DNA from 2 places in the Cryobacterium sp. PAMC25264 genome. Region 1 is predicted to be linked to the other one. Evidence: predicted binding sites of a transcription regulator. Region 1 holds the regulator's gene; the other holds the start of a gene.
What was found. The regulator HspR, encoded in region 1, represses chaperone genes until heat shock. The targets are predictions, from matches to a motif close to AAGTTGAGTCNNNNNGACTCAACTT.
Positions count from the first base shown of each region.

Region 2: a site for HspR is predicted at 6,819-6,843, ahead of KY500_RS04995 (ATP-dependent Clp protease ATP-binding subunit). Genes of this name have one in related genera too.

Region 1 covers NZ_CP080383.1:3,280,665-3,295,985, reverse strand. Annotated here, with positions in the region: gene KY500_RS15360 (2'-5' RNA ligase family protein) at 1-344, opposite strand, end outside; gene KY500_RS15355 (cell wall metabolism sensor histidine kinase WalK) at 406-2,040, opposite strand; gene KY500_RS15350 (response regulator transcription factor) at 2,037-2,762, opposite strand; gene dnaK (molecular chaperone DnaK) at 3,027-4,892, shown strand; gene KY500_RS15340 (nucleotide exchange factor GrpE) at 4,892-5,578, shown strand; gene KY500_RS15335 (DnaJ C-terminal domain-containing protein) at 5,571-6,584, shown strand; gene KY500_RS15330 (heat shock protein transcriptional repressor HspR) at 6,594-7,007, shown strand; gene KY500_RS15325 (helix-turn-helix domain-containing protein) at 7,116-7,964, opposite strand; gene KY500_RS15320 (SDR family NAD(P)-dependent oxidoreductase) at 8,066-8,746, shown strand; gene KY500_RS15315 (LysR family transcriptional regulator) at 8,895-9,830, shown strand; gene KY500_RS15310 (putative quinol monooxygenase) at 9,845-10,147, opposite strand; gene KY500_RS15305 (aldo/keto reductase) at 10,247-11,107, opposite strand; gene KY500_RS15300 (NAD-dependent epimerase/dehydratase family protein) at 11,168-12,169, opposite strand; gene KY500_RS15295 (aldo/keto reductase) at 12,166-13,137, opposite strand; gene KY500_RS15290 (hypothetical protein) at 13,254-14,237, opposite strand; gene KY500_RS15285 (carbohydrate kinase) at 14,398-15,321, opposite strand, start outside.
Region 2 covers NZ_CP080383.1:1,083,460-1,098,780, forward strand. Annotated here, with positions in the region: gene KY500_RS04950 (VOC family protein) at 1-123, shown strand, start outside; gene KY500_RS04955 (NAD(P)-dependent alcohol dehydrogenase) at 230-1,198, shown strand; gene KY500_RS04960 (DNA alkylation repair protein) at 1,195-1,680, opposite strand; gene KY500_RS04965 (DinB family protein) at 1,748-2,329, shown strand; gene KY500_RS04970 (substrate-binding domain-containing protein) at 2,486-3,481, shown strand; gene KY500_RS04975 (ABC transporter permease) at 3,478-4,521, shown strand; gene KY500_RS04980 (ATP-binding cassette domain-containing protein) at 4,518-5,303, shown strand; gene KY500_RS04985 (carboxymuconolactone decarboxylase family protein) at 5,517-5,834, shown strand; gene KY500_RS04990 (hypothetical protein) at 5,867-6,481, shown strand; gene KY500_RS04995 (ATP-dependent Clp protease ATP-binding subunit) at 6,882-9,452, shown strand; gene KY500_RS05000 (glutamine synthetase III) at 9,528-11,705, opposite strand; gene KY500_RS05005 (UvrD-helicase domain-containing protein) at 11,897-14,140, shown strand; gene KY500_RS05010 (TetR/AcrR family transcriptional regulator) at 14,330-14,962, opposite strand; gene KY500_RS05015 (hypothetical protein) at 14,966-15,321, opposite strand, start outside.

The sequences.
Region 1 (15,321 bases):
TGGGCGCGGAAGTCCGGGCCGGCGAAGGCCGGTTCGTCGGGGTCCGCGGCGAACGGGCGGATGGCGTCGACCACGGCGCCGCGCAGCCGGACGAGCCCGGCGTGCGCCAGGAGCAGCGTGACGGGGATGTTGTGGCTCCGCCCGAACAGCTCGTCGGCTCCGGCGACGAGGGCGAGGGGTGGCCGGCCGACCACGGCCGCACGGAGGGCGTCGCCGATGGCGGCGGGGGCGGCATCCGTCTGGAAGGGCGCCAGGACCGTGACGTGCAGCGGCCACTCGGCCACGGCGAAGCTCGCGCCGACCGTCAGCGGCGCCAGCGGGAGCACGACAACGAGGCGAGGCATGCCCAAACGTTACGCGAGCTGTGACTTAAGCCCCAAAATCCGGGGATTTTCGGGGCTTAGCTCACAGTTCGCGGGAGGGGCGGGAGGGGCGGGAGGGCGCGGGCGGGAGGGGGAGAGCGACCGTGAAGGTGGTGCCGGCGGGGGAGGAGAACGCCCGGATGGTGCCACCGTGCGCCTCGGCGATCGACTGGGCGATTGCCAGGCCGAGGCCCGTGCTGCGGATGCCGACCGACCCCGTGGTCCGTGAGGCGTCGCCGCGGGCGAACCGCTCGAAGATCACCGGGAGCAGATCGGCGTCGATGCCCGGGCCATTGTCCCGCACGCTCAGCTGCACCGGCAGACCCGGGTCGCCCACGCGCAGCGCGGTGGTCACGATGCTGCCCGCCGGAGTGTGCCCCTGCGCGTTGGAGAGCAGGTTCACCAGCAGCTGGTGCAGCCGTTCCCGGTCGCCGCGCACGACGACCGCCATGTCCGGCACCTCTGCGATCCAGGTGTGCCCCGGTGCAGAGGCGCGGGCGTCGTTGACCGCGGTGAGGAGCAGGTCAGCGAGGTCAACGTCGTCGACGTGGAGGTCCTGTCCCTCGTCCAGGCGGGCGAGCAGCAGCAGGTCGGCCACGAGCGAGCTCATCCGCCGGGCCTCTGACTCGATGCGCGCGAGTGAGTACTCGGTCACCTCGGGCAGCTCCGCGCTGTCCTGCCGGGTGAGCTCGGCATAGCCCTGGATGGCGGCGAGCGGAGTGCGCAGTTCGTGCGAGGCATCTGTGACGAACCGGCGCATGCGCCGGTCGGTCGCCGCCCGCACACTCAGCGCCGTGTCGACGTGGTCGAGCAGTTGGTTGAGGGCTTCACCCACCTGGCCAGCCTCGGTGCGGGGGTCGGTGTCGGCGGGCGCGACACGGGGCGCGATGCCGTGGTCGCCCGCGTCGAGCTTGAGCGAAGTGACCGCCACGGCCGTGTCGACCACCCGGCCGAGCGGGCGGAGCGCCAGTCGCACCACCACGATCGTGCCCACGATGGTTCCGATCAGGGCGAGCACGGTCAGAATGGCGATGGCCACACCCTGGCGCAGCTGCGCCTGGTCGGCCGCGGCCAGGGGCACGGCGGCCACGAGCACGTCGCCGTCGTTGACCACCGTGGCCAGTCGGTAGCGACCCAGCTCGCCCAACTCCAGGGTGCGGTTGGGTGCCGTGCCGCCTGAGGCCTCGACCGACCGAGCGATGTCTGCGGCCACATCCGTGGTGAGCACCACGGCTCCGGTATCGGAGAACAGGGCGGAGTCGACCACATCGCCACGCCAGAGGATGGCGATGACGCTGCCGCGCCCGTGCCCGACGAAGTCGACGAGGGATTTGGTACGCACCTCGCCGGTCTCGCGGGCGGCGGTGTCCGGCTGATCGGCGCCCGGGCTGACGCCGGTGTAGCCCTTGTCGGTGTAGCCGCCTCCGGCGTCACCGTCCCCGCTGTGCCCCGCCCGGCTGTGGTCGATCCCATCCGTGGCGGCGCCAGGGCTGTGACCGAACTTGTCGACCGAACGGCTCAACGCCGAGATCGAGGCCGTCAGTTGCGCATCCGCCACCGTGATCGTCGAGGTACCCAGCGCCACAATGCTCAGGATGCCCGAGGCGAGCATCATGCTGGCCACGACACCCGCGATGCCCACCACGAGGCGGCGCCGGAGGCTCCAGCGGGTGGTCACTCGGCGGCCCGCAGCAGGTACCCCACGCCGCGTACGGTCTGCAGCATCGGCGCGCGGTCGGCGTCGATCTTCTTGCGCAGGTAGGACACGTAGAGGTCCACGATGCTCGCCTTGCCGGCGAAGTCGTAGTTCCACACCTCGTCGAGGATCTGCGCGCGGCTGAGCACCCGCATCGGATTGCGCATGAAGTAGCGCAGCAGGTCGAACTCCGTCGTGGTGAGCATGATGTCGGTTTCGCCGCGCCGCACCTGGTAGCTGGTCTCGTCGAGGCTGAGATCGCCGACCACGAGCCGGGAGCCGTCGTCGGGCGCGGCCTGCACGGCGCGGCGCAGCAGCCCGCGCAGCCGGGCCACGAGCTCCTCCAGGTTGAACGGCTTGGTCATGTAATCGTCGCCGCCGGCCGTGAGACCGATGATGCGGTCGTCCACGGAGTCCCGAGCGGTCAAGAAGAGGGTGGGAGTGCTCGATCCATTGTCGCGCAGGTGCCGCAGCACGCTCAGCCCGTCGGTGTCCGGCAGCATGATGTCGAGGATGATCACGTCCGGCCGGTTGGCGCGGTACGCGCGCAGCGCATCCTGACCGGTGTGCGCCACATCCACCAACCAGCCCTCATAACTGAGCGCAAGGCTCACCAGTGTGGTGAGGGTGTCTTCGTCATCGACGAGCAGAACCCGGATGGCCGTTCCGTCGAGCCGGGAGATGCGCGGAAGCTTGGCGAGCACGGCGCGCCGGCGCACGGAGTCCGCAATCGGGTCGGGCGGGGGCAAGGCTGGCACACGATATTGTCTCAGGATTCGCCTGGGAGTGCCTCCCACGGGGGCATCCGGGGTCCTGAGGTTGTGAAGATGCTGAGAGTTGAGCCTCTGTGACTCAAGTTTGACCGCATCAACTTGACGAGATTTTCCGCCGGTGCCACACTTGAGTCAGCAACACTCAAGTCTTAGAAATACGCCTTGAACCCCATCTTTTGAAGGAGATACTCTCACATGGCTCGTGCAGTCGGCATTGACCTCGGAACCACTAACTCGGTGGTGGCCGTTCTCGAGGGTGGAGAACCCACCGTCATCGCAAACGCTGAAGGTTTCCGCACCACCCCTTCGGTGGTCGCATTCACCAAGGACGGCGAGGTACTCGTCGGTGAGACCGCCAAGCGCCAGGCAGTCACCAACGTTGACCGCACCATTTCGTCGGTCAAGCGCCACGTCGGCACCAACTGGACCGTCGGCATCGACGACAAGAAGTACACCCCGCAGGAGATCTCCGCCCGCATCCTGGCCAAGCTCAAGCGCGACGCCGAGCAGTACCTGGGCGACAAGGTGACGGATGCCGTCATCACCGTTCCCGCCTACTTCAACGACGCCGAGCGTCAGGCCACGAAGGAAGCCGGCGAGATCGCCGGCCTCAACGTGCTGCGCATCATCAACGAGCCCACCGCGGCCGCCCTGGCCTACGGCCTGGACCGCGGTAAGGAAGACGAGCTCATCCTGGTCTTCGACCTCGGTGGCGGAACCTTCGACGTGTCCCTCCTCGAAGTGGGCAAGGACGACGAGTTCTCCACCATCCAGGTGCGTTCGACCGCCGGTGACAACCGCCTCGGCGGCGACGACTGGGACCAGCGCATCGTGGACCACCTGATCAAGAAGTTCAAGGAAACCACCGGCGTCGACGTCTCCAAGGACAAGATCGCCAAGCAGCGCCTCAAGGAAGCCGCGGAGCAGGCCAAGAAGGAACTGTCCTCGAGCATGTCCACCAGCATCCAGCTGCCCTACCTCTCCCTCACGGAGAACGGCCCGGCCAACCTCGACGAGACGCTCACCCGCGCCCAGTTCGAGAAGATGACCGAGGACCTGCTCGACCGCACCAAGAAGCCGTTCCAGGACGTCATCCGTGAGGCCGGCGTTAAGGTCGAAGACATCGCGCACGTCGTTCTCGTCGGTGGCTCCACCCGTATGCCCGCCGTGTACGAGCTCGTCAAGGCCGAGACCGGTGGCAAGGACCCGAACAAGGGTGTCAACCCCGACGAGGTCGTCGCCGTCGGCGCCGCGCTGCAGGCCGGCGTGCTGAAGGGCGAGCGCAAGGACGTTCTGCTCATCGACGTCACCCCGCTGAGCCTCGGCATCGAGACCAAGGGCGGCATCATGACGCGCCTCATCGAGCGCAACACGGCCATCCCCACCAAGCGCAGTGAGACCTTCACCACGGCCGATGACAACCAGCCGTCCGTGGCCATCCAGGTCTTCCAGGGCGAGCGCGAGTTCACCCGCGACAACAAGAACCTGGGCACCTTCGAGCTCACCGGCATTGCGCCGGCGCCGCGCGGCGTCCCGCAGGTGGAGGTCACCTTCGACCTCGACGCCAACGGCATCGTGCACGTGTCCGCCAAGGACAAGGGCACCGGCAAGGAGCAGTCGATGACCATCACCGGCGGCACGGCGCTCGGCAAGGAAGACATCGAGCGCATGGTTCGTGAGGGTGAAGAGCACGCGGCAGAGGACAAGCGCCGCCGCGAGGCCGCCGAGACCCGCAACACGGCCGAGCAGCTCGCCTACTCGATCGAGAAGCTGATCAAGGAGAACGACGACAAGCTTCCCGAGGAGGTCAAGACCGAGGTGCAGGGCGACGTCGACGCTCTCAAGTCGGCTCTCGCCGGTGACGACGACGACGCGGTGAAGACCGCGTTCGACAAGCTCAACGAGAGCCAGGGCAAGCTCGGCGAGGCCATCTACGCCTCCAGCCAGGCGGATGCCGCGTCCGGCGCGTCCGAGAACGCTGAGCCCGCCGACGCCGGCAAGACCGACGAAGACGTTGTCGACGCCGAGGTTGTCGACGACGAGGACGAAGCGAAGAAGTAATGGGCGACTCCAAGCGCCCGGACGAGAACCGTCCCGAAGAAGAATCCGCCTCTGCTGCGGGAGCGCCCGAATCGGGCGCCCCCGCGGCGGGCGGGTCCTATGCCGCAACGGACGCGGAGGCCGAGCTGGCCGCCGCGGTCGGCGCGACCGAGGCATCCGAGGTGAAGCAGGGCGAAACCCCTGACGCCGCGAGTGCCGAGGGCATCGAAGAGGACGAGTTGACCGTGCAGGACATCCTGGATGCGGCCACCCTCGAAGCCAACGACCCCTCGAACGAGCACCTCGCCGACCTCAAGCGGGTCACCGCCGAGTACGCGAACTACCGCAAGCGCACCGAGGCGAACCGCGAGATCGAGCGCGAGCGCGTCACCGGAGAGGTCGTCAAGGTGTTGCTGCCGGTGCTCGACGACCTGTACCGGGCGGAGAAGCACGGCGACCTCGAGGGCGACACCGCCTTCGCGACCATCGCCGCGAAGCTGCGCGCCAGCACCGAGCGCATCGGCCTCAAGCCGTACGGTTCGGTCGGCGACGTCTTCGATCCCACCGTGCACGAGGCCATCTTCCAGCAGCCCAGCCCGGACGTCGAGGTGGAAACCGTCGGCGATGTCGTCGAGACCGGCTACTACCTCGGTTCCTCGCTCCTGCGGGCAGCCAAGGTCGTCGTGCAGGTACCGAGCGATGGCTAGCCAGGACTGGTTCGACAAGGACTTCTACAAGGTTCTCGGGGTCTCGAAAGACGTCTCCGCCGCCGACCTGAAGAAGGCGTACCGCAAGCTCGCGCGGAAGTACCACCCCGACTCCAACCCGGGTAACCCCGCAGCGGAGGCGAAGTTCAAGGAGATCAGCGAGGCCCACTCGGTGATCGGCGACCCTGAACAGCGCAAGGAGTACGACGCCGTGCGTGCCATGGGCGGTGGAGCTCGCTTCACCGCCCCTGGCCAGGGCGGCCAGCAGGGTGGGTTCGACGACGTCTTCGGCGGCATGTTCGGCGGGGGAGCCCGGCAACAGGGCTACTCCTATGAGCAGGCCGGATTCGACGACATCCTCGGTGGCATGTTCGGCCGTGGCGGACAGGGCGCCGGCGCTGCCGGCGGCCGGTTCGGCACGCCGAGCGGCGGCTACCGTGGTTTCGGCGGCCCCAGTAAGGGCCGCGACGTCATCGCGTCCACCACGGTCGACTTCATCACGGCCACCCACGGCGATCAGATCACCCTGCAGACGCAGGAGGGCCGGCCGATCAAGGTCAAGATCCCCGCGGGCGTTGCCGACGGCCAGAAGATCAAGCTGCGCGGGCAGGGGCAACCCAGCCCGGATGGCGGCGAGCCCGGCGACATCGTGCTCACCGTGACCGTGCGCAAGCATCCGGTCTTCGAGCGCGAGGGTCTCAACCTGCGCGTGAACGTGCCGGTGACCTTCGTCGAAGCCGCTCTGGGCGCCACCATCGAGGTGCCCACCCTGGGCGGACCCCCGGTGAAGCTGCGCGTGGCACCCGGCACCCCCAGCGGCCGCGTTCTCCGCGTCAAGGGCCGCGGTGTTGTCACCCAGAAGGGCACCGGCGACTTGCTCGCCGTGGTGCAGGTGGCCGTGCCGTCACACCTGTCGAAGGACGCCGAGGAGAAACTCCTCGCCTTCAACGAGGCCCTGCCCAAGGAGAACCCGCGCGACGAGCTCATCGCCCGGGCCAAGGGGTAATGAACGTCGATGGATGAGAACACCCGGGTCTTCGTGATCAGTACCGCCGCAGAGCTTGCCGGGATGCACCCGCAAACCCTGCGGCAATACGACCGCCTGGGCCTCGTCAGCCCCGACCGCACGCCGGGCCGCTCGCGCCGCTATTCCATGCGCGACGTGGCCCGGCTGCGGGAGATCGCCGACCTGGGTGCAGAGGGCGTGAGCCTGGAGGGCATCCGCCGCATTCTCGCGCTCGAGGACACCGTGCGCTCACTGCAAAACCGCGTCGGCAACCTCGAAGCTGCCCTGGCCGATGAACTGCTCAACCGGCCGGGCCGCCGGGTCTTCGCGGCCGGTTCAGCCGGTGAGGTCATCTCGATGCGCGCGGGAACCCGCACCCGCCGCTCCAACCAGATCGTGATCTGGCGCCCCCTCGACAGGTAGCCCCTCCCGATCCCGCGAACTGTGAGTTAAGCACCTCCCGGGGGTGTTTTGGGTGCTTTTCTCACGGTTCGTGGTCGGGTGGGCGCGCTCGCTTCGCGGCCCATCCGCTTACCCGCTCAGCGGGGCTGTGGTGAGCGATTGCAGGCCGGTGACCCGTAGTAGGTCGAGTTTCTGCTCGTCTACGCTGCCGGGAACGACGGTGTAGACGACGATGCGCAGGTCGCCGCCGGGAACCGTCAGCACGTCGCAGTCGACGCTGATCGGGCCGACCGCTGTGCGGGTCACGGTCTTCCGGCTCGAGCGATGCTCGGCCACCCGCGCCTCGCCCCAGCGGTGTTCAAACTCGTCCGACGCGGCGCGCAGCCGGGCCACCAGCTGCGCCAGAGCGCCGTCGTGCGGGTACCGGCCCACCGCCGTGCGCAGGTCAGCGGCGAGGTCGCTGGCGAAGTCCTCTTCGTGTTGGGCGTCGAACTCGACTCCCTCGTGGCCCCACATGAAATGCCGCCAGACCAGATTGCGTTCGATACCCACGTAACGCGACGGATCACCGGTCAGCGCTGCCCAGAGCGGATTCCACAGCAGGATGTCGTGCGACGCGGTGAACACGGCCATCGGCACGTCCCCGAGCCTGTCGATGATCCGTTGCACACCGGCGGTCACGTGCTGAGGAACGGTTCCGCGGGCAGGCGGCGCGACGCCGGCGACTCTGAAGAGGTGATCGCGTTCGGTCGGGGTCACGCGCAGGGCGAGGGCCAGGGCACCCAGCATCTGCGGGCTGGGATTGACTGCCCGGCCCTGCTCCAGTCGCACTATGTAGTCCACGCTCACGCCGGCAAGGGCGGCGAGCTCTTCGCGGCGGAGCCCGGTGGTTCGCCGGCCCGCGCCGGACGGTAACCCGACATCCGCCGGCCGCACCCGGTCGCGCCACGCTCGCAGTACCTCGGCGAATTCACTCATGGCCCCATTCTGCCCGCGGCCGGGTGATTCATCGTGGTACTCGCAGTCCCACCGTCGAGTGGGGCCTGGGAGAAACCCGGTGCGGGCAAGAGCATTGACCTATGACACTCACACTCATCACCGGGGCAAACAAAAGCCTCGGCCTCGAAACCGCCCGCCGCCTCGTCGAGGCCGGTCACACCGTCTACGCCGGCATGCGAGACCTCGCGAACGGGGATGCCGCCCGCGACCTGGGCGCCCACCCCGTTCAGCTGGACGTTACCGACCAGGCGAGCGTCGACGCCCTGTTCGCCTCCCTGCCCGACCTGGACGTGCTGGTCAACAACGCCGGCATCCTGGGCACTTCCTTCGGTGTCGACGACCTCACGACCGAGAAGATGGCCGACGTGTTCGACACGAACGTGCTGGGGATCGTGCGCGTCACCCAGGCCGCGCTGCCCGCGCTCCGCCGCTCGGCGCATCCGGTGATCGTTAATGTCGCGTCGGGAGTCGGGTGGCCGCGTTTTCTCTCCACCGAGGGACATGACGAGTTCCCGGTGCCCGCCATCCCGTACGCGGCCTCAAAGGCCGCCGTCATCGCGCTCACCGTGCAGTATGCGAAGAACCTGCCCTCCTTCCGTATCAACGTGAGCGACCCCGGGTACACCGCTACGGACTTCAATAACCACGGTGGGCACCAAACCGTCACCGAGGGCACGGATGCGACGGTGGCGCTAGCCCTCGTGAGCCCGTCCGGCCCCACCGGCGAGTTCCATAACAGAGCCGGTCGCATCGACTACTGAGGCCCTCTCCAGGCCCGCGAACTGTGAGTTAAGCACCTCCCGGGGGCGTTTTTGGGTGCTTTTCTCACGGTTCGCGGATGGGGTGGGCCCGCGTGGGGTCAGAGCGGGAGGTTCTGAGCAGAGAGGGACTCAGTCATAGACTTGCACAATGGAATTGCGCCAGCTTGAGCACTTCGTGACGGTCGCCGACGAACGTCACTTCACCCGGGCAGCCGAGCTGCTGCACATCTCCCAGTCGGGGCTCTCCGCGTCCATTCGGGCGCTCGAGATCGAGCTGGGCACCTCGCTGTTCATCCGCAGCACCCGTCGGGTCGAGCTCACGGCCGCCGGCCAGGCCCTGCTGGCGGATGCGCTGCGCACGCTCGCGAGTGCCGCCGCGGCCCAGAACGCTGTCGCCGCGGTGCGCGGCCTGATGCGCGGCCGCCTCACCGTGGGCGCCGAGCCGTGCCTGGGCTCCGTGGACCTGCCCGCCGAGCTCGCCCGCTTCCGTACCTCCAACCAAGGTGTGGAGGTGCGGCTGCGTCAGGTGGGCTCCGTTGAGCTCATCGAGGGAGTGGCAAGTGGCACGACCGACGTGGCCCTGGTTGTGGTCACCGGGGACACCCCGCCCGGGGTGCGCCTGCACCCGTTGAGCAGCCAGAAGATGGTGGTGCTCTGCCACCCCGATCACCCCGTTGCGTCCCTCGCCGAGGTGGACCTGGAGACCCTCCGGGCCGAGCCGTTGGTCGGCTTCCAGGCTGGCTGGGGCGCGCACATGCTCGCCCGGCGCGCGTTCGCCGCGGCCGGCTTCGAGTACCGGGCGGCGCTGGAGGTCAACGACGTGCATCCGCTGCTCGACCTGGTGGGCTACAACCTCGGCGTGGCCATCGTGCCCACGAGCTTCGCGCAGAAGCGGCCCGACGACCTCGTGGCCGTGCCGCTGCCGGCCAGCGTTCCCGAGTGGACCGTGGCCGTCGCGGTGGCCGACGAGCCGAGCCCGGCCGCGTCGGCGTTCCTCGAGCAACTGCTCGAAGACGTCGCCGCCGCGCGGACCGGTGCCGAGGTTCTCGGTGCAGCAGGCGACCGGGTGGGCACGGCGGCCTGAGCCAACGGCTGGGGCTAAAGGCCCAGCGGGATCCGCTCGGAGAAGACCGTCTTCACGGGCGGGGCCGCGAGGATCTCGCCGAGCCGGCTGACGCCTTCCGGGGTGGTGCGCCACTCGGCGTAGGCGGCGTGGTCGGCCGCGGTGGCCCAGGACTCGACCACCATCACGTGTGTCGGGTCGGCGTCGTCGACGATCACCTCGAGTCCCTCGTTGCCGGGCCAGGCGCGGGTGGCGGTGAGGGTCTCGGTGAGCACCGCCGCGGCGCGATCGAGCGCGTTCGGGTCGAGCTGCAGGGCGAGGTGAACGGTGGCGGTCATGGGTGCTCCAGTTTCGGTTGTACTGACAGACAACACGGCGGCCGGGAGAGAATTCCCGGCCGCCGTGTTGGTCGTGCGGTGAGAGCGCGAGGATGCGGCTCAGGCGGCGTTGAGCGCGGCCAGTTCCTCGGCCGACAGGGTGAGGTCGGTTGCCTGGGCCGAATCGCGGATGCTCTCCGGCCGGCTCGCCCCCGGGATGGGGATCACCCGGGGGGAAGCGGCCAGGTGCCAGGCCAGCGTGACGACCTGCGGGCTCACGCCGCGGGCATCCGCTACCTGCTGGAACGGCGCGAACCGGGTGCCCAGGTCGGCGGCCGACTTGATCCCGCCCAGCGGGCTCCAGGACAGGAACGCCACACCGAGTTCGGTGCACAGATCGAGCTCGGGCTGGCTGCTGCGGAACGCCGGCGAGTACTGGTTCTGCACGCTGGCGAGCCGGCCGCCGAGGATCTCGTAGGCCTCGCGGATCTGCTCCGGGGTGGCGTTGGAGATGCCGGCCAGACGGATGACACCCTCGTCGAGCAGGTCGCGGATGGCGCCGATGGAGTCCGCGTAGGGCACAGCGGGGTCGGGCCGGTGGTGGTGGTACAGGTCGATGGCGTCGCCGCCGAGCCGCTGCAGGGACGCCTTCGCGGCCTCCTTGAGGTACTCGGGACGGCCGTCGACGTACCAGCTGCCGTCGCCGGGGCGCAGGTGTCCGCCCTTGGTGGCCACGACAACCTGGGAGGTGTCGCCGCCCCAGGAAGCGAGGGCCTTCGCGATGAGCGACTCGTTGTGGCCGACCTCATCGGCGTGCAGGTGGTACGCATCCGCCGTGTCGATCAAGGTCACGCCCTCCTCGAGGGCGGCGTGGATGGTGGCGATGGAGCGGGCCTCATCTGGCCGGCCCTCGATCGACATGGGCATGCCGCCCAGGCCGATGGAGCTGACGGTGCGGTCGCCGAGCTGGCGGGTCTTCATAGGGTGTCCAATCTGGGGGAACGGATGCTCAGGCAGCGTCGGCCCGAGCGGTCACTGAGTCTAGGAACGGGTGGAGTGCGTCGCGGCGAGCCTGTCGAGGGTGGCGTTCAGGTCGGCGTCCACCACCTGCTGCTCCGGATGCGCGTCGTACCAGGCGATCGCCTCGCGGAAGCCGAGGGCGACGGGGGTGGTGCAGACGAAGTCGGGCACGAGCGCCTTCACCTTGGTGTTGTCGAAGATCACCGAGTGCGAGCGGTCGCCCAGCAGCGGCCCGCTCCACTCCGGGTTCTCGGCGGCCATGGTGTCGCTGGCCACGTGCACGATCTCGGGCGCGGGGGCGCCGGCGGCGCGCGCATACTCCGCGTAGAGGGCATCCCACGGCAGGTACTCGTCCGAGGTGATCGTGAAGCTGTCGCCCATCGCCTGCGAGCGGCCGAACAGGCCGACCAGGGCCTTGGCGAAGTCGGTGCTGTGCGTGAGCGTCCAGAGCGAGGTGCCGTCGCCGTGCACCACCACCGGCTGCCCGGTGCGCATCCGGTGGATGTCGGTCCAGCCGTTCAGCAGCGTGATCTGGGTGCGGTCGTAGGTGTGCGACGGGCGGATGATCGTGACCGGGAAACCCTGATCGCGGTAGGCGTCCAGCAGCACGTCTTCGCAGGCGATCTTGTCGCGGGAGTACTGCCAGAAGGGGTTCTGCAGCGGTGTGGACTCCCGGATCGGTAGGGCGGCCGGCGGCTTCTGATACGCCGAGGCCGAGCTGATGAAGACGTACTGGCCGCATCGATCGGTGAACTGGTCGATGTCGGCCCGCACGTGCTCGGGGGTGAACGCGACGAAGTCCACGACCACGTCGAAGTGGCGCTCGCCGAGGGCGGCCCGCACTGCGGCGGCATCCCGCACGTCCGCGGTCAGCAGCTCGGCGGCGGCGGGCACGGCCCGCAGGTCGGACTGGCCCCGGTTGAGCACGGTGAGCCGGTTCCCACGGGCCACGGCCAGCTCCGCGGCGGCGGCGCTGATGACGCCGCTGCCGCCGATGAATAGAACGGTCAGTGCGACGCTCACCAGGCGTAGTCTTCCGGCGCGGTCTTGTAACCGGGGAAGATCTCATCGAGCCGGGTCAGCGCGGCCTGGTCGAGCTTCACGTCCACGGCGCGCAGGCCGGCCTCGAGCTGGTCCATGGTGCGCGGGCCGATGATCGGTGCGGTCACGGCCTTCTGGTGCATCAGCCAGGCCAGGCCGAGATCGCCGGGCTCGGTGCCGAGTTCGGCGGCGAAGTCCTCGTAGGCGCCGATGGCGTCCCGGTTCTTCTCGAGCTTCTCCGCGTTGGCACCAGAGGCCCGACGGCTGCCGTCGCGCTCTTTGCGCAGCACCCCGCCGAGCAGGCCGCCTTCCAGCGGCGACCAGGGCAGGATGCCCATTCCGTTGGCCTGCGCCGCCGGGATGACCTCACGTTCGATGTCGCGCTTGAGCAGGTTGTACAGCGACTGCTCGCTGACCAGCCCGGTGAAATTGCGCTTGCGGGCCTCGGCCTGAGCGGTGGCGATGTGCCAGCCGGCGAAGTTGCTGCTGCCGGCGTAGAGGATCTTGCCCTGTGCCACGGCGGTTTCCATGGCCTGCCAGATCTCGTCCCAGGGGGTGTCCCGGTCCACGTGGTGGAACTGGAACAGGTCGATGTGGTCGGTCTGCAGCCGCTTCAGGCTCTCATCGAGCGAACGGCGGATGTTGAGCGCCGACAGTTTGCCGTCGTTGGGACGGTCGGACATGGTGCCGTAGACCTTCGTGGCCAGCACGGTGTCCTCGCGGCGCGCGCCGCCCTGCGCGAACCACCGGCCGAGGATGCTCTCGGTGGCGCCGCGGCCCAGCTTGGAGCCGTAGACGTTGGCGGTGTCGAAGAAGTTGATGCCCGCCGCGCGGGCGGCGTCCATGATGCCGAACGAGGTGGGCTCGTCGGTCTCCGGTCCGAAGTTCATGGTGCCCAGGCAGAGACGCGAGACCGACAGGCCGGAACGGCCGAGGTGTGTGTATTCCATACCCTCAGGCTGCTCCTCGCGCCGCGTCGCTGTCCAACAGGAGAACCGGATGCCATCCAGCAGTCCGGCTTCTCAATCGGACGAATCGGGCACGACGTGGTGCGGGGGTGGGCCGGTCAGTCGGTGTCGAGGCTGCCCGATCGCGGGTGTTCGGCGGGGTGTGCGGTGGGGTGTGCGGTGGGTTGGCGGGTGGCCGTGACCGCGAGCAGGTCCAGCGACAGCCGCGGGTCCAGCCGCAGCGGCAGGTCGACGACCGACCGAATCTCCCAGCGCACGTGCAGGTTGCCGATCGAAAGCGACGGGGCCGGCAGCCCGACGGGCGTCTCGACCGCGAAGGGCAGGTCCACCACGGTGCCGGGGGCCAGGGGCCCCGCGGGAGCCAGCGCGACGGCGGCCATCACCGCCTCGGAGTGCCGGTATCCCTCGGATGCGCTCGCGTCCGGGTTCGCGTCCTGGCCGGGCCCGCCCCAGACCTCCTCGCAGCGCACGAGATGCACCCGTACGCCCCGGGTGGCGATGGCGTCGTGGGCACGGAGACGCAGGACCCCGGTGAGTGGGGTGCCGGGTTCGAGCACGCGGGAGGAGAGCGCGATGAACTCGAGGGCGACGTGGCCCAAGTTCTTTCCGACCGGCGGGTGGCCGATGTCGGCGGCGCTGGTCTGGCCCCAGGACTGCACGTCGATGAGGCGCTCGCGCTTGATGATCTGCCCGCCGGCGGCCCGAAGCACGCACCGCACGGACCAGCCCACGTCGATGAGGTCGCCGCGCACGGAGGCCGGGCCGTCGCTGGGGATGTTGAGCCTGCCGGTGAGCACCCGAGACTGGCCGGCCGGGATCGCGCCGGGCGCCGGCACCGAGATCGTCGCGAGCACCTCGGTGTTGCGTTCCCGGGCGGGGAAGACGCCGCCGTAGATGTTGCCGCGGCCGTAGGTGTAGTTGACCTTGCGGATCAGCGAGATCTCGGCGTGGTCGATCATCGCGGAGCGGAGCGCGGTGATCCGGATTGTGACCCCCAGCGAATTGCCTTCGATCACCACACCATCCGTGGGGGTGAGTTCGACCGAGACTTGCACCGCGGTGTCGGTTGTTGTGACCGCCATGTCGCACCAGACTTCCTGTGTCCCGCTGTCAGAGACCCGCCACGAGCAGAGACCCGTAAGACTGGGACAACGTACGCACAGTAAAGCCAGGCTTCGCCCCACGTTCAAGGGGATTGACTTGCCCGGTACGGTCTGCTGCGGAAGTCCGGTGGCAGTCCGGTCAGCGTGCCGCGAGCTCCGCCACTGTGGGCGGGTTCGCGCCGGCGCGTGAGACCGTGACCGCGGCGCTGGCCAGGGCGGTCTGGCCCAGCTGGCCGAGGTCGCTGGCACCCAGCGCGTTCTGCAGCACGGCCTCGGTGGCCCCGCCGGCGAGAATCGCGTAGAGCAGGCCCGACATGAACGAGTCACCCGCACCGATAGTGTCGATCACGGCCACCGGATGCGCCGCCAGCTCGGCCGTGGCCCCGCCGGCGCGTAGCATCGCCCCGTCGCCGCCGCGGGTGATGGCGACCAGGGCCACCCCCGCCGCCACGTAGTCCCGCGTGATCTGGTCCAGGTCGCGGCCCGGGTACAGCCACGCGGCATCCTCGTCGCTCATCTTCACCACGTGGGCGGCGGCGGCCAGCTCCTCGACGGCCCGCATCACCTCGTCGCGGCTGCCCATGATGCCCGGCCGCACATTGGGGTCGTAGCTGAGCAGGGTGCCGGCCGGGGCGCTCGTGAACGCGCTGAGCACCGCCCGGGAGCCGGGCTGCAGGATCGCGGCGATCGAACCGGTGTGGATGAGGGTATACGGAGCCGGCAGCGCCACCTCCGGCAGTTCCCAGCGCAGGTCGAAGTCGTACGTGGCGGCACCGGTGGCGTCGAGGATGGCGGTGGCGCTGGAGGTGGCGCTCGCCGTGACCGACCCGGGCAGTAGGTCGACGCCGGCGGCGCGCAGGTGCTCGGCGATGAGGTCGCCGAACGCGTCGGCGCCGATCTGGGTGACCAGGGTGGTGGGCACGCCCAGCCGGCCGAGCCCGTACGCCACGTTCATCGGACTGCCGCCGGCGTGGCTCACCGGCTCGGCGCCGGGCCGCCGCACGATGTCGATCAGGGCCTCCCCGATCACGAGGGCGCGGGTGGTGGCGGGGAGCGAACGGTC
Region 2 (15,321 bases), 1.9 Mb from region 1:
ACGCTGCGTCGAAACGGCGTGGACGTGTCGGACGTCAGCGACCTCGGCGGCATCCGCTACGCCTACTTCAGCGACCCGCACGGCAACAGTTGGGCGTTGCAGCAGATCTCGGCCAGGACGTAGACGACTCTCGGCGTGGCGGTTCCGGTCACGCGGGTGTTCAATCGACACCGGCGGCACGGCCGTGCCGCCCATCCGCCCCGCACCGCCAGCATCCGAAAGGACGCCCATGAGAGCCCTTGTGCAGGATCGGTACGGCTCGTCCGACGTTCTCCGCTTGGACCGGATCGATCGGCCGACGCCCGGCGACGACGACGTGCTCATCGAGGTGCGGGCCGCCAGCGTCAACATCGGCGACTGGCATCTGATGACGGGTCTGCCCGAGATGGTGCGCCTGGCCACGGGATTTCGGAGGCCCAGGCGACGCGTCCGGGGCACAGATGTCGCCGGAACTGTCGCGGCAGTCGGGGTCAACGTCACCCGGTTCCAGCCCGGTGACGAGGTCTTCGGGGTGTGCGACGGGTCTCTGGCCGAATACGCCGTGGCCCGTGAGGGCACACTGGCACACCGGCCGGCCGGGGTGACCGTCGAGCAGGCGGCCGCGGTGCCGGTCTCCGCTGTCACGGCGCTGCAGGGTCTGGCGTCGGTTCGTGACGCCGGCCCGGGGGTGCGGGTACTGGTGATCGGCGCATCCGGGGCTGTCGGCGGCTACGCTGTGCAGCTCGCGCACGCCTGGTCCGCCCAGGTGACGGGCGTCTGCAGCGCCGCCAAGGCCGATTTTGTGCGCTCGTTGGGGGCGGATGTGGTCGTGGACTACGCTCGCATGGACATCACCAGATCTGGCGAGCGGTACGACCTCGTGCTCGACACCGGGGGCAACCGGTCGGTCATCGCCCTGCGTCGTTTGCTCGCGCCGAGCGGCACACTCGTCATCGTGGGAGGTGAGGGCGGCGGCCGGCTGACCGGTGGCTTCGAACGCTCCCTCCGGGCCTTGCTGCTCTCGCCGTTTGTTTCCCAGAAACTCACCGGCCTCGCCGCGACGGTGCGGCACCGCGACCTGCACACCCTGGCGGGTCTCATCGAGAGCAGGGCGGTCACCCCGGTCATCGACACCGTCTATCCGCTCGCGGACGCCGCCACAGCCCTGGCCAGGCTCACGGACGGCAGTGTGCGAGGCAAGTTGGTGGTGACGCCCTAGCCTGTCGAGGAGGCGAGCCGAGCCGCCCGGCGCAGGCCGTCGCTGGGATCCTGAGCCCAGCGGTCGAGCACCACGTCGGCCCGCCCACGCGTCGGCTCGGTGAGCGCGGTCACCAGGGGGCGCACGACATCGATCGCCAGCGGATCCACCAGGGCGCTCAGCTGAGCCTGTCGCAGGAACCCCTCGATGCGGGTGAGGTCGGAGGCGCGCAGCATCCGCACATGGGTTTGCAGGAGCACGACGGCCGCGAGGCGTCGCTCGAACACAGGCAGGGCCCAGAGCTCGCTGCTCAGGGCCGTGATGTCGTCGTGGTCGAGAGCGGGGTAGCGCCGGCCGGCGTCGCGCACCGTGCCGCGGACCGCGCCGACGGATGCGCCGTAGAAGGCCAGAGTCCCGCCCAAGCGGGACCGGTCGGCCTCCGCGCGTTCCCAGGAGCTCTCGCGTTGCAGAGTGGCGTCCACGAACTCGCCCGCTGCACTCATGGTTCTATTCTCCCTGGCCGTTCGCCCGGACTGTCGCGCAGCGCGGTGATCTGGAAGGCTGGAGCGCATGACCGAAGACGCTGACGCCGGAGACCTGCGCCGTTATCTCCAGGAGGCCAGGGAGGCCCTGGTCTTCAAGCTCGACGGGCTCAGCCCCTACGACATGCGCCGGCCCCTGGTGCCGACCGGCACCAACCTGCTGGGCCTGGTGAAGCACATGGCCGGCGTGGAGGCCGGGTACCTCGGCTCGACCTTCGGCCGGCCGTTCCCCGAGCCGATGCCGTGGATGGAGGACGGCGCCGAGGACAACGCCGACATGTGGGCCACCCTCGACGAAACGCGGGACGGCCTGGTGGATCTGTACCGGCGGGTGTGGGCGCACTCCGACGCCACCATCGCCGACGTGCCGCTGAACGGAACCGGCCGGGTGGCGTGGTGGCCGGCCGAGCGCAACACGGTGACGCTGCATCGCATCCTGGTGCATCTGATCAGCGAGACTCACCGGCACGCCGGTCATGCCGACATCGTGCGTGAGCTGATCGACGGGGCGGCCGGGCTGCGGTCCCTCAATGACAACCTGCCGTCGGGCAGCCCGGCGTGGTGGGCGGATTATCGGGCCGGTCTGGAGCAGACCGCCCGTCAGGCTTGACGCCCCGGCTGTGACCTGCGTCGCCCGCGGCCTAAAGTGGACTGCGCCCCGAAACGTCGCCCCTCAACGCACACGCCCGGACTCTCCCCAGGGAACACTCCGGTAGACCGCACCGCCAGCCCGCACCGCCAGCCCACACCGAAGGACGAAAGCACCGTGTCGAGAATCCCTGCCCGCTGGGCCCGCTCCGGCGCTGCTGCCGCCCTCGCCCTGCTCACCGTCACCGGTCTCGCCGCCTGCACCGGGCAGCCGATCGCGTCCGCGGGGGCGGCCGGTACCGCCGCCGGCGCATCCGACCGCACCTATGCCCTCGTCGTGCACTCCGTCCCGGGCGACGCGTTCTGGGATGTCGTGAAGTCCGGCGCCGAGGCAGCCGGCTCGCTCTACGGGGCCACGATCACCTATCAGGGCGACCCCGATGTGCAGAAGCAGAGCCAACTGATCGAAACGGCCATCGCTGCCCAGGTCGACGGCATCATCGTGTCGATGGCCAACCCGGACGGCCTGCGGGGCGCCCTCGCGGACGCCGCCGCAGCCGACATCCCGGTGATCACCATCAACTCCGGCGCCGAGGAGTCCGCGTCGGTCGGCGCTCTCACCCACGTCGGGCAGAGCGAATACCTGGCCGGGCAGGGGGCGGGCACCAAACTCACCGAGGCCGGCGCCGGCAAGGTCATCTGCGTCATCCACGAGGCCGGCAACGCCGGACTCGAGGACCGGTGCCGCGGAGCCGCGGATACCCTCGACGGCAGCATGAGCAACCTCCAGGTCGACATCGCCAACGTGGCGGATGCCCAGAACACCATCAAGAGCGCCCTGCTGGCCGATCCCAGCATCGACGGTGTGCTCACCCTCAACTCCGCGGTGGGAGTCGCCGCGGCGCAGGCCGTGTCCGAGGCCGGCAGCGACGCCCAGATCGGCACGTTCGATGTCTCCGCCGATGTCACCGGGCTGATCAGCGACGGCAGCATCCTCTTCGCCGTCGATCAGCAGCCCTACCTGCAGGGGTACCTGCCGGTGAGCTTCTTCGAACTGTTCTACACGAACGGCAACGTGGTCGGCGGCAACCTGCCGGTCTACTCCGGGCCGGGCTTCGTGACCCAGGAGAACGCCGACCAGGTGGCCGAGTTCGCCGGCAACGGCACGCGATGACGCAGCTGGCCGCGCCACCCCGCCGGGACGAGAGGGTCGCCGCGACGCACCCCGTGGTGCGCCTGCTGCGCCGCCCCGAGATGGGCGCGCTGGTCGCCGCCGCGGCGATCTTCGGCTACTTCTCCCTGGCCACGACGTCGTTCCTCACCCCGGCCGGCGCTGCTACCTGGCTCTACTCGGCGTCGCTGTTCGGCATCATGGCCGTCGCCGTGGCGATGCTCATGATCGGCGGCGAGTTCGACCTGTCCGCCGGTGCCATGACCGGCACCACAGGACTGCTCGTGGGTGCCTTCACCACCCAGTGGGGGATGAATCTCTGGCTGGCCATGGTGCTCGCCCTGCTGATCGCCCTCGCGGTGGGCGCCTTCAACGGGTTCCTCGTTGTTCGCACCGGCATCCCGAGCTTCATCGTTACGCTCGGCACCTTCTTCATCCTGCAGGGCATCAACCTCGCCGGCACCAAGCTTGTGACCGGCCAGGTCGCCATCCAGGGTATGAGCGCGGTGCCCGGCTTCGACGCCGGCAAGGCGATCTTCGGGTCGACGATCCCGGTGGCCGGGCTGAACCTCAAGGTGTCGGTCTTCTGGTGGCTCGGCCTCACCCTCGTCGCCAGCTGGATCCTGCTCCGCACCCGCTACGGCAACTGGATCTTCGCCATCGGTGGGGCGTTGCAGAGCGCCGTGCAGACCGGCGTTCCCGTGCGGCGCACCCGGATCGGCCTGTTCATGGGCACGGCCGCGGCCGGCTGGCTCGTCGGCATGCTCTCGCTCTTCGACGTGGCGACCGTGCAGGCCACCACGGGCATCGGCCAGGAGTTCGTGTACATCATCTGCGCCGTCGTGGGCGGCTGCCGGCTCACGGGCGGCTACGGGTCCGCCGTCGGTGCGGCGCTGGGCGCGCTCATCTACGGCATGATCCTGCAGGGCATCGTCTTCGCCCAGTGGGACAACAACTGGCTCAAGGCCTTCCTGGGCGGGATGCTTCTGCTCGCCGTGCTGGTCAACCTCTCGGTCCGCCGCCAGGCCGGGGTGCGCGAATGAGCGCCGCGGAGACGGCCATCCTGCAGGTGCGCGGGGTGGGCAAGGTTTACGGCTCGGTCATCGCGCTCAGCGACATCTCCACCTCGGTGGCGGCGGGCGAGGTGCTCTGTGTCCTGGGCGACAACGGCGCAGGCAAGTCGACGCTGCTCAAGATCCTCGCCGGAGTACACCCGCATTCCTCGGGCGAACTTCTCCTCGACGGAACCACTGTGCGCTTTGCCGGCCCGCGGCAGGCCCTCGACGCCGGGATCGCCACCGTCTACCAGGACCTGGCGATCGTGCCTCTAATGCCGGTCTGGCGCAATTTCTTCCTCGGTGCTGAGCTGAGCGCCGGCGTGGGGCCGTTCTCCCGGCTCAGGGTCGCCGAGATGCGGGCGATCACCCTGGAGCAACTGGGCCGGATGGGCATCGACCTGCGTGACGTCGACCAACCCATCGGCACCCTCTCCGGGGGCGAGCGGCAGTCGGTGGCGATCGCCCGAGCCATTCACTTCGGCGCCAGGGTCGTCATCCTCGACGAACCCACCTCCGCGCTCGGCGTCAAGCAGGCCGGGGTCGTGCTGCGCTACGTCGCACGGGCCCGCGACAACGGTCTCGGAGTCGTGTTCGTCACCCACAACCCCCACCACGCCTACCCGGTCGGCGACCGGTTCCTGGTGCTCAACCGCGGCGCGAGCCTGGGCGAATTCGACAAGGCCGGCATCACCATCGAAGAACTCACCCGGTTGATGGCCGGCGGCGCCGAGCTGGATTCACTGGCCCGGGAGATCGAGCGCGGCTGATCCCGGTTCCGGCCGGCGCCCATCCGGTGTCATCCGTTTCGGAGGATTCCACGGCCCGGCTATCGGCCCAGGCGACATAGGTTGCTACCGTCTGGGGCGACAGGCCGGATGACGTGCGTTTGCGGGGCGAGAGAGTTGAACCCGACAGCGCGACTCCGACATCGGAAGGAATCGACGACAGCGGGGCGATGCCCGGGAATTGGAGTGCTACCCATGGCTAGAGGAACAACCCCGGTGCTCGATGCGGCGACCGAGATCAACGCGGTGTCGCTGGCCCGCACCGAGCTCGACCCACGCACCCTGATGATCGCCAGGATCGCCGCCCTCGCGGCGGTCGACGCGCCCGTCGCCTCGTACCTCCTCCACGTGGGACCGGCCGCGGAGGTAGGACTGACGGTCGATGACGTCCAGGATGTTCTCGTCGCCGTGGCTCCCATCGTGGGCACGCCGCGACTGATGTCCTCGGCGCGCAAGATCGCGGAAGCCCTCGACCTGGACATCGAGCTGGGAAGCGAAGACGACACTCAGTAGTCAGTGACCGACAACCGAGTGAGGAGCACCCCGTGACCAAGCCCATCGTGTTCGTGGTGCTGCTGGTGCTTCTCACCGGCTGCACTGCCGGCGGCGATTCCGCGTCGCCGAGCCCGACGGCGACAGGTTCGCCGACTGCCGCGGCCGGGTCCACGGCCTCCCCGCCGACCGCCTCCCCGCCGACCGCGGCCCAGGTGACCTGGGCGGGCACGGTCTGCGGCGACATCACCACGCTCAAGACGGATGTCCAGGGCCTGGCCGCCGCCGCGGCTACCGGTGGGGATTCGGTGGGAACGGCCATCTCGAAGCAGATGGACACAGTCTCGGCATCGGCCACGGACCTGGTCGACACCGTGAAGTCGCCGCCGGAGAATCTGGGCGACGATCCGGAACTGCTCGCCGTGCAGGACTCGATCGACAACGTCGACCAGTCTCTGAAGACCTTGGAGGCGAGCGCCAGCCAGGTGCAGGGCACGACGGGGGCAGCCCTGGTAGACGCGTTGGCCACAGTGGTCGGCGACACCGGAGACGCGCTCAACAGTGTCGCCGGCACCGTGCAGACCGTCACCACGGCCATCAACGACACGTCGAGCACCCTCGGCCAGGCATTCCGGGCGGCCCCGGAGTGCGCCGATCTCACCTCCTAGCCCGGCCGCCGGTCGCGACCCATCCGCTGGTCGCACCCCATTCGTTGGTCGTGACCAATACGTTGATCGAGCTTGTCGAGATCCCGTGAGTCGAACGTGTTGGCGACGACGCTCACCGGGTCTCGACGGGCTCGACCGACGAGGTGGGCGCGAGCGCAGATCCTCTCACGGGGTCTCGACGGGCTCGACCGACGAGGTGGGCGCGAGCGCGGACCGTCTCACTCGACCTCGAGAAGCTCGACCGCCGTCGAGGGGCTCGACCGTCGCGGTCGGCGATTTCGGACGGACTCAGGGGAGTCCCAGCTTCGGATGGGAATGAAAAATGACCCCAGGCGTTGACTTGAGTCGAGGGCGCTCAACTTTCGGGATCCCTCCTCGTTTTGACTTCCAGGAGGTTGTTTTGCCTACATACTTCGGCCCGGCCGGATCCGAGAACGGTTCCTTCGACGAATTCCTGGCCCGCTACCTGCAGGGCCAGCGCTCCGCGCAGTCCGGTAGGCCCATTGAGATCACCCGACTGCTCAGCCGGCGCACCCACGAACTTCTCGTGCAGGCCGCGCAGTTCGCCGTCGACCACGGCCACGCCCACGTCGACGCCCTGCACCTGCTGCGCGTCATGGTGGAGCAGGAGCCCGCCGCGTCGGCGATCCGCCGCGCCGGCGGCGACCCCGCGGCCATCGCGGCCGGCGCCGAAGAGCGCCTGCCCGAGTCCAGCGACCAGCAGGCCACCTCGGCGCCCGCGCTCACTCCATCGGCCCAGCGCGCCCTGCTCGACGCCCACCAGGTCGCCCGCGCCTTCGGCTCCACCTACATCGACCCCGAGCACCTGTTCTTCGCCTTCGTGGTGAACCAGGATGCCCCGGCCGCCCAGGTGCTGGCCGCCGCCGGCGTCACCGCCGAGTCCCTGCAGGCCGGAGCCCAACAGGCCGAGGCCGACGAGGCCCAGGCCGCAGCCGGCAACCCGGTCGGTGACGGCACCTCCGACACCCCGATGCTCGACACCTACGGCGTCGACCTGACCGAGCGCGCCCGCTCCGGCAAGCTCGACCCGGTGATCGGCCGCAGCGACGAGATCGAGCAGACCGTCGAGATCCTCTCCCGGCGCACCAAGAACAACCCGGTGCTGATCGGCGAGGCCGGGGTGGGCAAGACCGCGGTGGTCGAGGGCCTGGCGCAGGCCATCGTCGACGGCCTCGTGCCCGAGCAGTTGCGCGGCAAGCGGGTCATCGCGCTCGACCTGCCCGCCATGCTGGCCGGAACCCGCTACCGCGGCGACTTCGAGGAACGTCTCACCAAGACCATGGACGAGATCAGCCTTCATAGCGACGAGATCATCGTCTTCCTCGACGAGCTGCACACCGTCGTGGGCGCCGGCGGCTCCGGCGAGGGCGGCATGGACGCCGGCAACATCCTCAAGCCCCGCCTGGCGCGCGGTGAGCTGCACGTCGTTGGTGCCACCACTCTGAACGAGTACCGCAAGGTCGAGAAGGACCCGGCCCTCGAACGACGCTTCCAGCCCGTGCGGGTGGGGGAGCCCGGCATCGAGGATGCCGTGCAGATCCTTGCCGGCCTGCAGGAGCGTTACGCCGAGCACCACTCGGTGCGCTACACGGATGCCGCCATCCGCGCCGCCGTGGAGATGAGCGCCCGGTACATCCCGGACCGGTTCCTGCCGGACAAGGCCATCGATCTGATCGACCAGGCCGGCGCCCGGGCTCGCCTGGCCCTCGGCTCCCGCGTGGATGTCGACGGGCTGCGCGAGAAGCAGGCGGCACTCGAGTCGGCGAAGGTCGACGCGGTCGCTGCCGAGCAGTACGAGGAGGCTTCCCGCTTGCGCGACGAGGCCGAGACGATCGCGGCGACCATCGACGCGGCCGTCGTCAGCCAGGGTGGCGAGGACTCCGGTCCGTCGGCCGTGGTGGACGAGGCCGAGATCGCGGCGATCATCGCCCGGGCCACCGGCATTCCGGCCAGCCGCCTCACTGCGGGTGACCGGGAGCGCCTGGCCCGGCTCGAGGATGACCTGCACGAGCGGGTCATCGGGCAGGACGACGCCGTGACCGTGATCGCCAAGGCCGTTCGGCGCAACCGCACCGGCATGGGCGATGCGAACCGTCCGGTCGGCAGCTTCCTCTTCCTCGGCCCGACCGGGGTGGGCAAGACCGAACTGGCCAAGTCACTGGCCGAGTCGCTCTTCGGCGACGAGAAGGCCATGCTGCGCTTCGATATGAGCGAGTTCAGCGAGCGTCACACCGTGAGTCGTCTGGTCGGCGCCCCTCCCGGCTACGTCGGTTACGACGAGGCCGGTCAGCTCACCGAACACGTCCGGCGCAACCCCTACTCGGTGGTGCTACTCGACGAGATCGAGAAGGCGCACCCCGACGTGTTCAACCTGCTCCTGCAGGTGCTCGACGACGGCCGGCTCACCGATGGTCAGGGTCGCACGGTGGACTTCCGCAACACCGTGGTGATCATGACGTCGAACATCGGCTCCGAGGTACTGGCTAGCCGCAGCGGCGCGCTCGGCTTCACCGCCGATCTGGACGGTGCCGGCAACGGCTTCGGTTCGGAGAAGGCGTTGCGTGACCGGGTGATGGCCAAGCTTCGTGAGGCCATGCGGCCTGAGTTCCTCAACCGGATCGACGAGGTCGTGCTGTTCCGCAAGCTCGAACAGACCCAGCTGCGCCGCATCGTGCGGCTCCTGCTCAGCCAGACCGAGAGCCGGGTGCAGGCCCAGGGCCACACCCTCACGGTGACCGACGAGGCGATCGACTGGATCGCCGAGCACGGTTACGAGCCCGAATACGGCGCCCGTCCACTCCGCCGGGTGATCCAGCGCGAGGTCGACGACCGGATCGCCGACCTGCTGGTGGCCTCGGCCCTCGGGGACGGCGGCATCGTCGCGGTGAGCGTGAAGGACAGCGCCCTCACGGTGGCGGCCGAGCCGGCCCGGATGCCGCTGGCCGCCTAAACGGCGACACACAGGAGCCCCAGCCGGAACCCAGATGGGATCCGGCTGGGGCTCTGTCGTGCGCTCCGTCGAGGGCTACAGGATGAAGAGCATCTCCTGGTAGGTCGGCAGCGGCCACAGGTCGTCCGCGACGAGGTCCTCGAGCGCGTCCGCGGCCGTGCGCACGGCGGCCATGGCCGGCAGCAGCGCATCCCGGGCGTGCTCGGCCTCGGCCAGCGCCTCATGTCCGGTCTCGGCATCCAGCGCGGCCTTCAGGCCGGCCAGGGCCTTCCGCAGCTCGCCGACCGGGCCGGTCACGGCGAGGAGCGGCGCGGTGTCGGCGTCCACTCCCGCGGCCGAGAGCGCCCCGACGTTGACGGCCAGCTCGGTCTGGTACCGCACGGCCGCGGGGAGGATCTGCGTGGTGCCCATTTCCAGGGTGAGGCGGGCTTCCACACCGATCGTGAGTGCGTACTGCTCCAGGCCGATCTCGTACCGGCTGTGCATCTCCCGGTGGTTGAAGACCTTGTACTTCTCGAACAGATCCATGGCCGGCTCGGTGATGAGCTCGGGCAGGGCGTCGAGCGTGGTGCGCAGGTTCGCAAGTCCCCGCTTCTCGGCCTCGATCGGCCAGGCATCCGAGTAGCCGTCACCGTTGAACACGACGGCGCCGTGATCGGTGATGATCTGCGTGAGCAGCGACTGCACGGCCTCGTCGAAGTCGGTGCCCGCGGCCACGGCCGCCTCGAGGTCGGTGGCGATGTAGTCCAGCGACTCGGCCATGATCGTGTTGATGGTGACCATCGGGCCGCTCACGGTCTGCATCGAGCCCGGAGCGCGGAACTCGAACCGGTTACCGGTGAACGCGAACGGGCTGGTGCGGTTGCGGTCGCCGGGATCGGTCGGCAGCACCGGGAGGGTGTCGACGCCGATGATCATGCTGCCCTTGCCCTTGGAGGAGGTGGCGGCGCCGTTCTTGATCTGTTCGAAGACATCCGCCAGCTGGTCGCCGAGGAAGATCGAGATGATCGCCGGCGGGGCCTCGTTGGCGCCGAGCCGGTGGTCGTTGGTGGCTGAGGCTACGGAAACCCGCAGGAGGCCCGCGTACTTGTGCACGGCCCGGATGACCGCAGCGCAAAAGACCAGGAACTGGGCGTTGTCGTGCGGGGTGTCGCCGGGAACGAGCAGGCTGCCCAGCTGGTTGTTGCCGAGCGAGAAGTTGACGTGCTTGCCCGACCCGTTGACGCCCTGGAACGGCTTCTCGTGGAACAGGCACTCCATGCCGTGCTTCTTGGCGATGGCCTTGAACGTCGTCATCAGCAGCTGCTGGTGGTCGGCCGCGATGTTACCGCGTTCGAACATCGGGGCGATCTCGAACTGGCCGGGCGCTACCTCGTTGTGCCGGGTCTTGGCGGGGATGCCGAGCTTGAACAGCTCCCGCTCGGTGTCCATCATGAAGCCGAGCACCCGCTCGGGGATGGCGCCGAAGTAGTGGTCGTCGAACTCCTGGCCCTTGGGCGGCTTGGCGCCGAACAGGGTGCGACCGGAGTTCAGCAGGTCGGGACGGGCCAGGAAGAAGTGCCGGTCCACCAGGAAGTACTCCTGCTCAGGACCGCAGAACGAGACGACCTTCGCTGGCTTGTCGTGGCCGAACAGTCGCAGGATGCGTTCGGCGTGCTCGCCCATCGCCTGCTGCGATCGCAGCAGCGGGGTCTTGTGGTCGAGGGCCTCTCCGGTCATCGAGACGAACACCGTGGGGATGCACAGGGTGTTGCCGTTCGGGTTCTCCAGCACGTAGGCGGGGCTGGTGACATCCCAGCCGGTGTAGCCGCGGGCTTCGAAGGTGTTGCGGAGGCCCCCGTTAGGGAAGCTGGATGCATCGGGTTCGCCCTGCACCAGAGTCTTGCCCGCGAACTCCGCCAGGGCCGTGCCGTCGCCGACCGGTTCGAGGAAGCTGTCGTGCTTCTCGGCCGTGAGGCCGGTCAACGGGTAGAACACGTGCGCGTAGTGCGACGCGCCCTTCTCCATCGCCCAGTCCTTCATGGCGCTGGCGACGGCATCCGCCACCAGGGGGTCGAGCATGGCGCCGTGTTCGATCGTGGCCATGACCGACTTGTAGATCAGTTTCGGTAGCCGCTTCTGCATGACGACGCTGCTGAACACGTTCTCGCCGAAGATCTGGCCGGGCGTTTCGGTGTCGGTGAAGCTGACGGCCGGAGGCACATAGGCCTCGACGTCCCTGATCGCCTGCAGGCGCATGGCATTTCCACTCATTTACTACCCCTTTGATTCGGGCTCTTTCCGCGACTAGTTACGGAATCCGGTTCTCCAAATGTAGGGAGCTTCTATGCCGGTCACATTTCGGCCGCATGACGGACTCGGTCTCGACCGTCTCCCGATCGGGGGACGAAACCCACTCGCACCGCCAGCGGCTAAACTGGTCGTTTGATTTGAGGGGTGTTTGAGTGGTCGATCAGGAGCTTGCGCGCGAACAGGACTATGTCGCCACGCTGTACGCGCGCCTCGACGCGTTGCAGCGCGAGGCCGAGGACCAGCTGAAGGCCGTGCGGATGCTCGACGTCGGGGGCAACCACCAGTCCAGGTCTGAGCGCGACACCTTCGCCCGCACCTACGAAGACCGCATCGTGCAGCTGCGCGAGGTGGACGACCGGCTCGCGTTTGGCCGCCTGGAGACCGCCCCGGAGGACGACGACGGCATCCCCGTGTACCGATACATCGGCCGGGTGGGCCTGCGGGACGAGAACCTGCAGCCGATCCTGCTCGACTGGCGGGTGCCGCAGGCCAGCGCCTTCTACCAAGCCACCGCCGCCACTCCGCTGGGCGCCCGGTCCCGCCGGCACCTGCTCTCCAGCGGCCGCAGCATTATCCGCATCGAAGACGAGATCCTGGATGCAGCGCTGCTCGAGGGCGATACCGCCGGTCTCCACCAGGGCGAAGGGGCGCTCCTCTCGGCGCTCACGGCCCAGCGCACCGGCCACATGAATGACATCGTCTCGACGATCCAGGCCGAGCAAGACCGCATCATCCGCTCGGGGCTGAACGGCGTGCTCGTCGTCCAGGGCGGGCCCGGCACCGGAAAGACCGCCGTGGCCCTGCACCGCGCCGCCTATCTGCTCTACACGCACCGCGACCGGCTGCAGAACGCCGGAGTGCTCATCGTGGGCCCATCCACCTCGTTCCTGCAGTACATCGAGGCGGTGCTGCCGTCGCTCGGCGAGACCGGTGTGGTGCTCGCCTCGGTGGGCCAGCTGTTCCCCGGGGTCGAGGCCAGCCACGAGGATGCGCCGGCCGTCGCCGCGCTCAAGGGCCAGACGTTCATGGCCGACCTCATCGCGCGCGCCGTGAAGAGCCGGCAGAAGGTGCCGGCCGGCACCCAGAAGCTCCTCGTGAACGGCGACACGCTGCTACTCAAGCCCCAGCTGATCGAGTCCGCCATCCACCGGGCCCGCGTGGGCGGCAAGCCGCACAACGAGGCCCGTGTGGTCTTCGTCAAACACGCCCTCAACTCGCTGGCCCGGGAATGGCTCGAGCAGCTGCAGAAGCAGGGTCGGTCGATGGACGACACCGATCTGCCCATGCTGCGCGAAGACCTGCGCCTGGCCGACGACGTGCGGGTGGCGCTGAACACGGCCTGGCTTCCGCTGACCCCGCAAAAGCTGGTGCAGGACCTCTACGCCCGGCCGCAGTGGCTTGAGGAGCTGACCCCGCGCTGGCGGGCGGCCCAGCGCGCCCTGCTCTACCGCACCCGGGACGCCGAGTTCACGATCGCCGACATCCCGCTGCTCGACGAGGCGGCCGAGCACCTCGGCGAGTACAGCGCCGTCGACGCCGCTCAGAAGCGCGAGGCCAAGGAACAGCGCAAGCGCGACATCGAGAACGCCGAGCTGGCCATCAAGAACATGGACGTCAAGGGACTCGTGAACGCGAAGGCCCTCGCCGACAACTTCGCCGAGCTCGGCGACCGGGCCACGACGGCCGAGCGCGCCGCGCTGGACCGCAGCTGGACCTACGGGCATGTGATCGTCGACGAGGCGCAGGAACTCTCGCCGATGCAGTGGCGGCTGCTCATGCGCCGCGGCCCGCGCCGCTCGTTCACCATCGTCGGCGACATCGCCCAGGCCGCCGCCGCGGCGGCGGCCGACAGCTGGAGGGAGGCCCTCGCGCCCGTGCTGGAGGCCTCCTTCGAGGCCGACCGGTGGCGACTGGAGGAACTCACGGTGAACTACCGCACGCCCAGCCAGATCGCCGAGGCTGCCGAGAAGATGGCGGTGGCGCACGGTTTGCCGATCACCGCATCCCGCACGGTGCGGGCCAGCGACTGGCCCGTCGAGGTGCTCACGGATGCGCTCGACGCCGTGCGCCGCGAACGCGCGCTGGGCGTGGGCGGCACCGTCGCGGTCATCGTGGTGGAGGAGCACTTCGAGGCCCTCGCCGCGGAGCTGGAGGCGGAGTTCGGCGACATCGTCGGCCGGGGAGCGCTCGGCTTGCTGCGCGACGTGGCGCTGCTCACGCCGCAGGACTCCAAGGGGCTGGAGTTCGACGCCGTGGTGGTGGTCGACCCTGCGGGTGTGGTGGCCGCATCCGAACGCGGCGCAGGGGCCCTCTATGTGGCGATGACCCGAGCCACCCAGCGGTTGTACCTGGTGAGCGACGGCCCGCTGCCGGCCGGACTCGCCGACCTAGCCTGACCCACGCGACCGCGAACGTTCTGACTTGCCACTTGGGGCCCCTTCAGCGCGCACGAAGGGGCTTGAACTGGCAAGTCACCCGTGCAGACCCTGCTGACTTGCCACTTGGAGCCCACTCGACACGCACGAAGGGGCTTGAACTGGCAAGTCACCCGTGCGGGTGTTGTGTGCGGGGCCGGCTCGTCAGGCTCAATGGGGTCGGAGCGCTTGGATGGTGGCGAGGAGCGCCTCGGGGTCGAAGGCGGCCGGCGCGCGGATCGCCTGGATTGAGGCGCCCTGGATGAGCGCGACGATGGTGGCGGCAAGGTCGTCGCCCGTCGCCCGACCCTGCATGCCACCCCCGCCGCTGCCCGACGCCGATCCGTGGATGCCGTCCTGGCCGCTGCCCGTGGCGGCGACCTCGCGGCAGACCGGCAGGAAGGCCTCCAGGTACCGGCCGAACGAACCCTCGATGCGGCTGCGGAAGAGGTCGTCGCGGCGGGAGAAGTAGAACGCGAAGAGCAACTCCACGCCGGCGTGGTACTCGGCGAGGCGTTCGAGCTCGCCCCGCACCATCCGTTCGAGGCGGTCCCACGGCGCCAGGGCGGCCAGGCCGGGAGCGGTCAGGGCGTCGAGCGTGCCGTCCAGCAGCACGTCGAGCAGCGCCAGGAGCAGGCCGTCCTTCGACTGGAAATGGAAGAAGACCAAGCCGGGGGAGATGCCCGCGGCCGTGGCGACCCGCCGGGCCGTGACCGCATCGAGGCCGTCGGCCAAGGCGATCCCGTACGTGGTCGCGAGAATCTCGTCGACGCGTTCCTGCTCGGGCCGCTTGGGTCCACCCATCGGTCAGCCGATCGTCCCTGAGCGCGGCGCGGCGCCCTGCTCGGCACGCTGCTCGGCACGTTTCTGGGCGAGATAGCCGCGCCAGGCCCGCCAGGCGCCCGTGGACCACAGGGCCCAGAGCACCAGCACCGGCTGGAAGAGCAGTCGGATGGTGCGCTGGAGATCGGTGTCCAGCCCGAACGAGTCGGTGTGGGTGACCAGCTGGGAGATGTTGCCGGGGAAGATCGCGACGAAGAACGCGGCGACGATCCAGCCGACGTAGACCCGGTACCGGCCCACGGCGACCAGGGCACCGCCAAGAACGATCTCGACGACACCGGATGCGAGGACGACGAAGTCGCCGTCCAGCGGCAACCAGG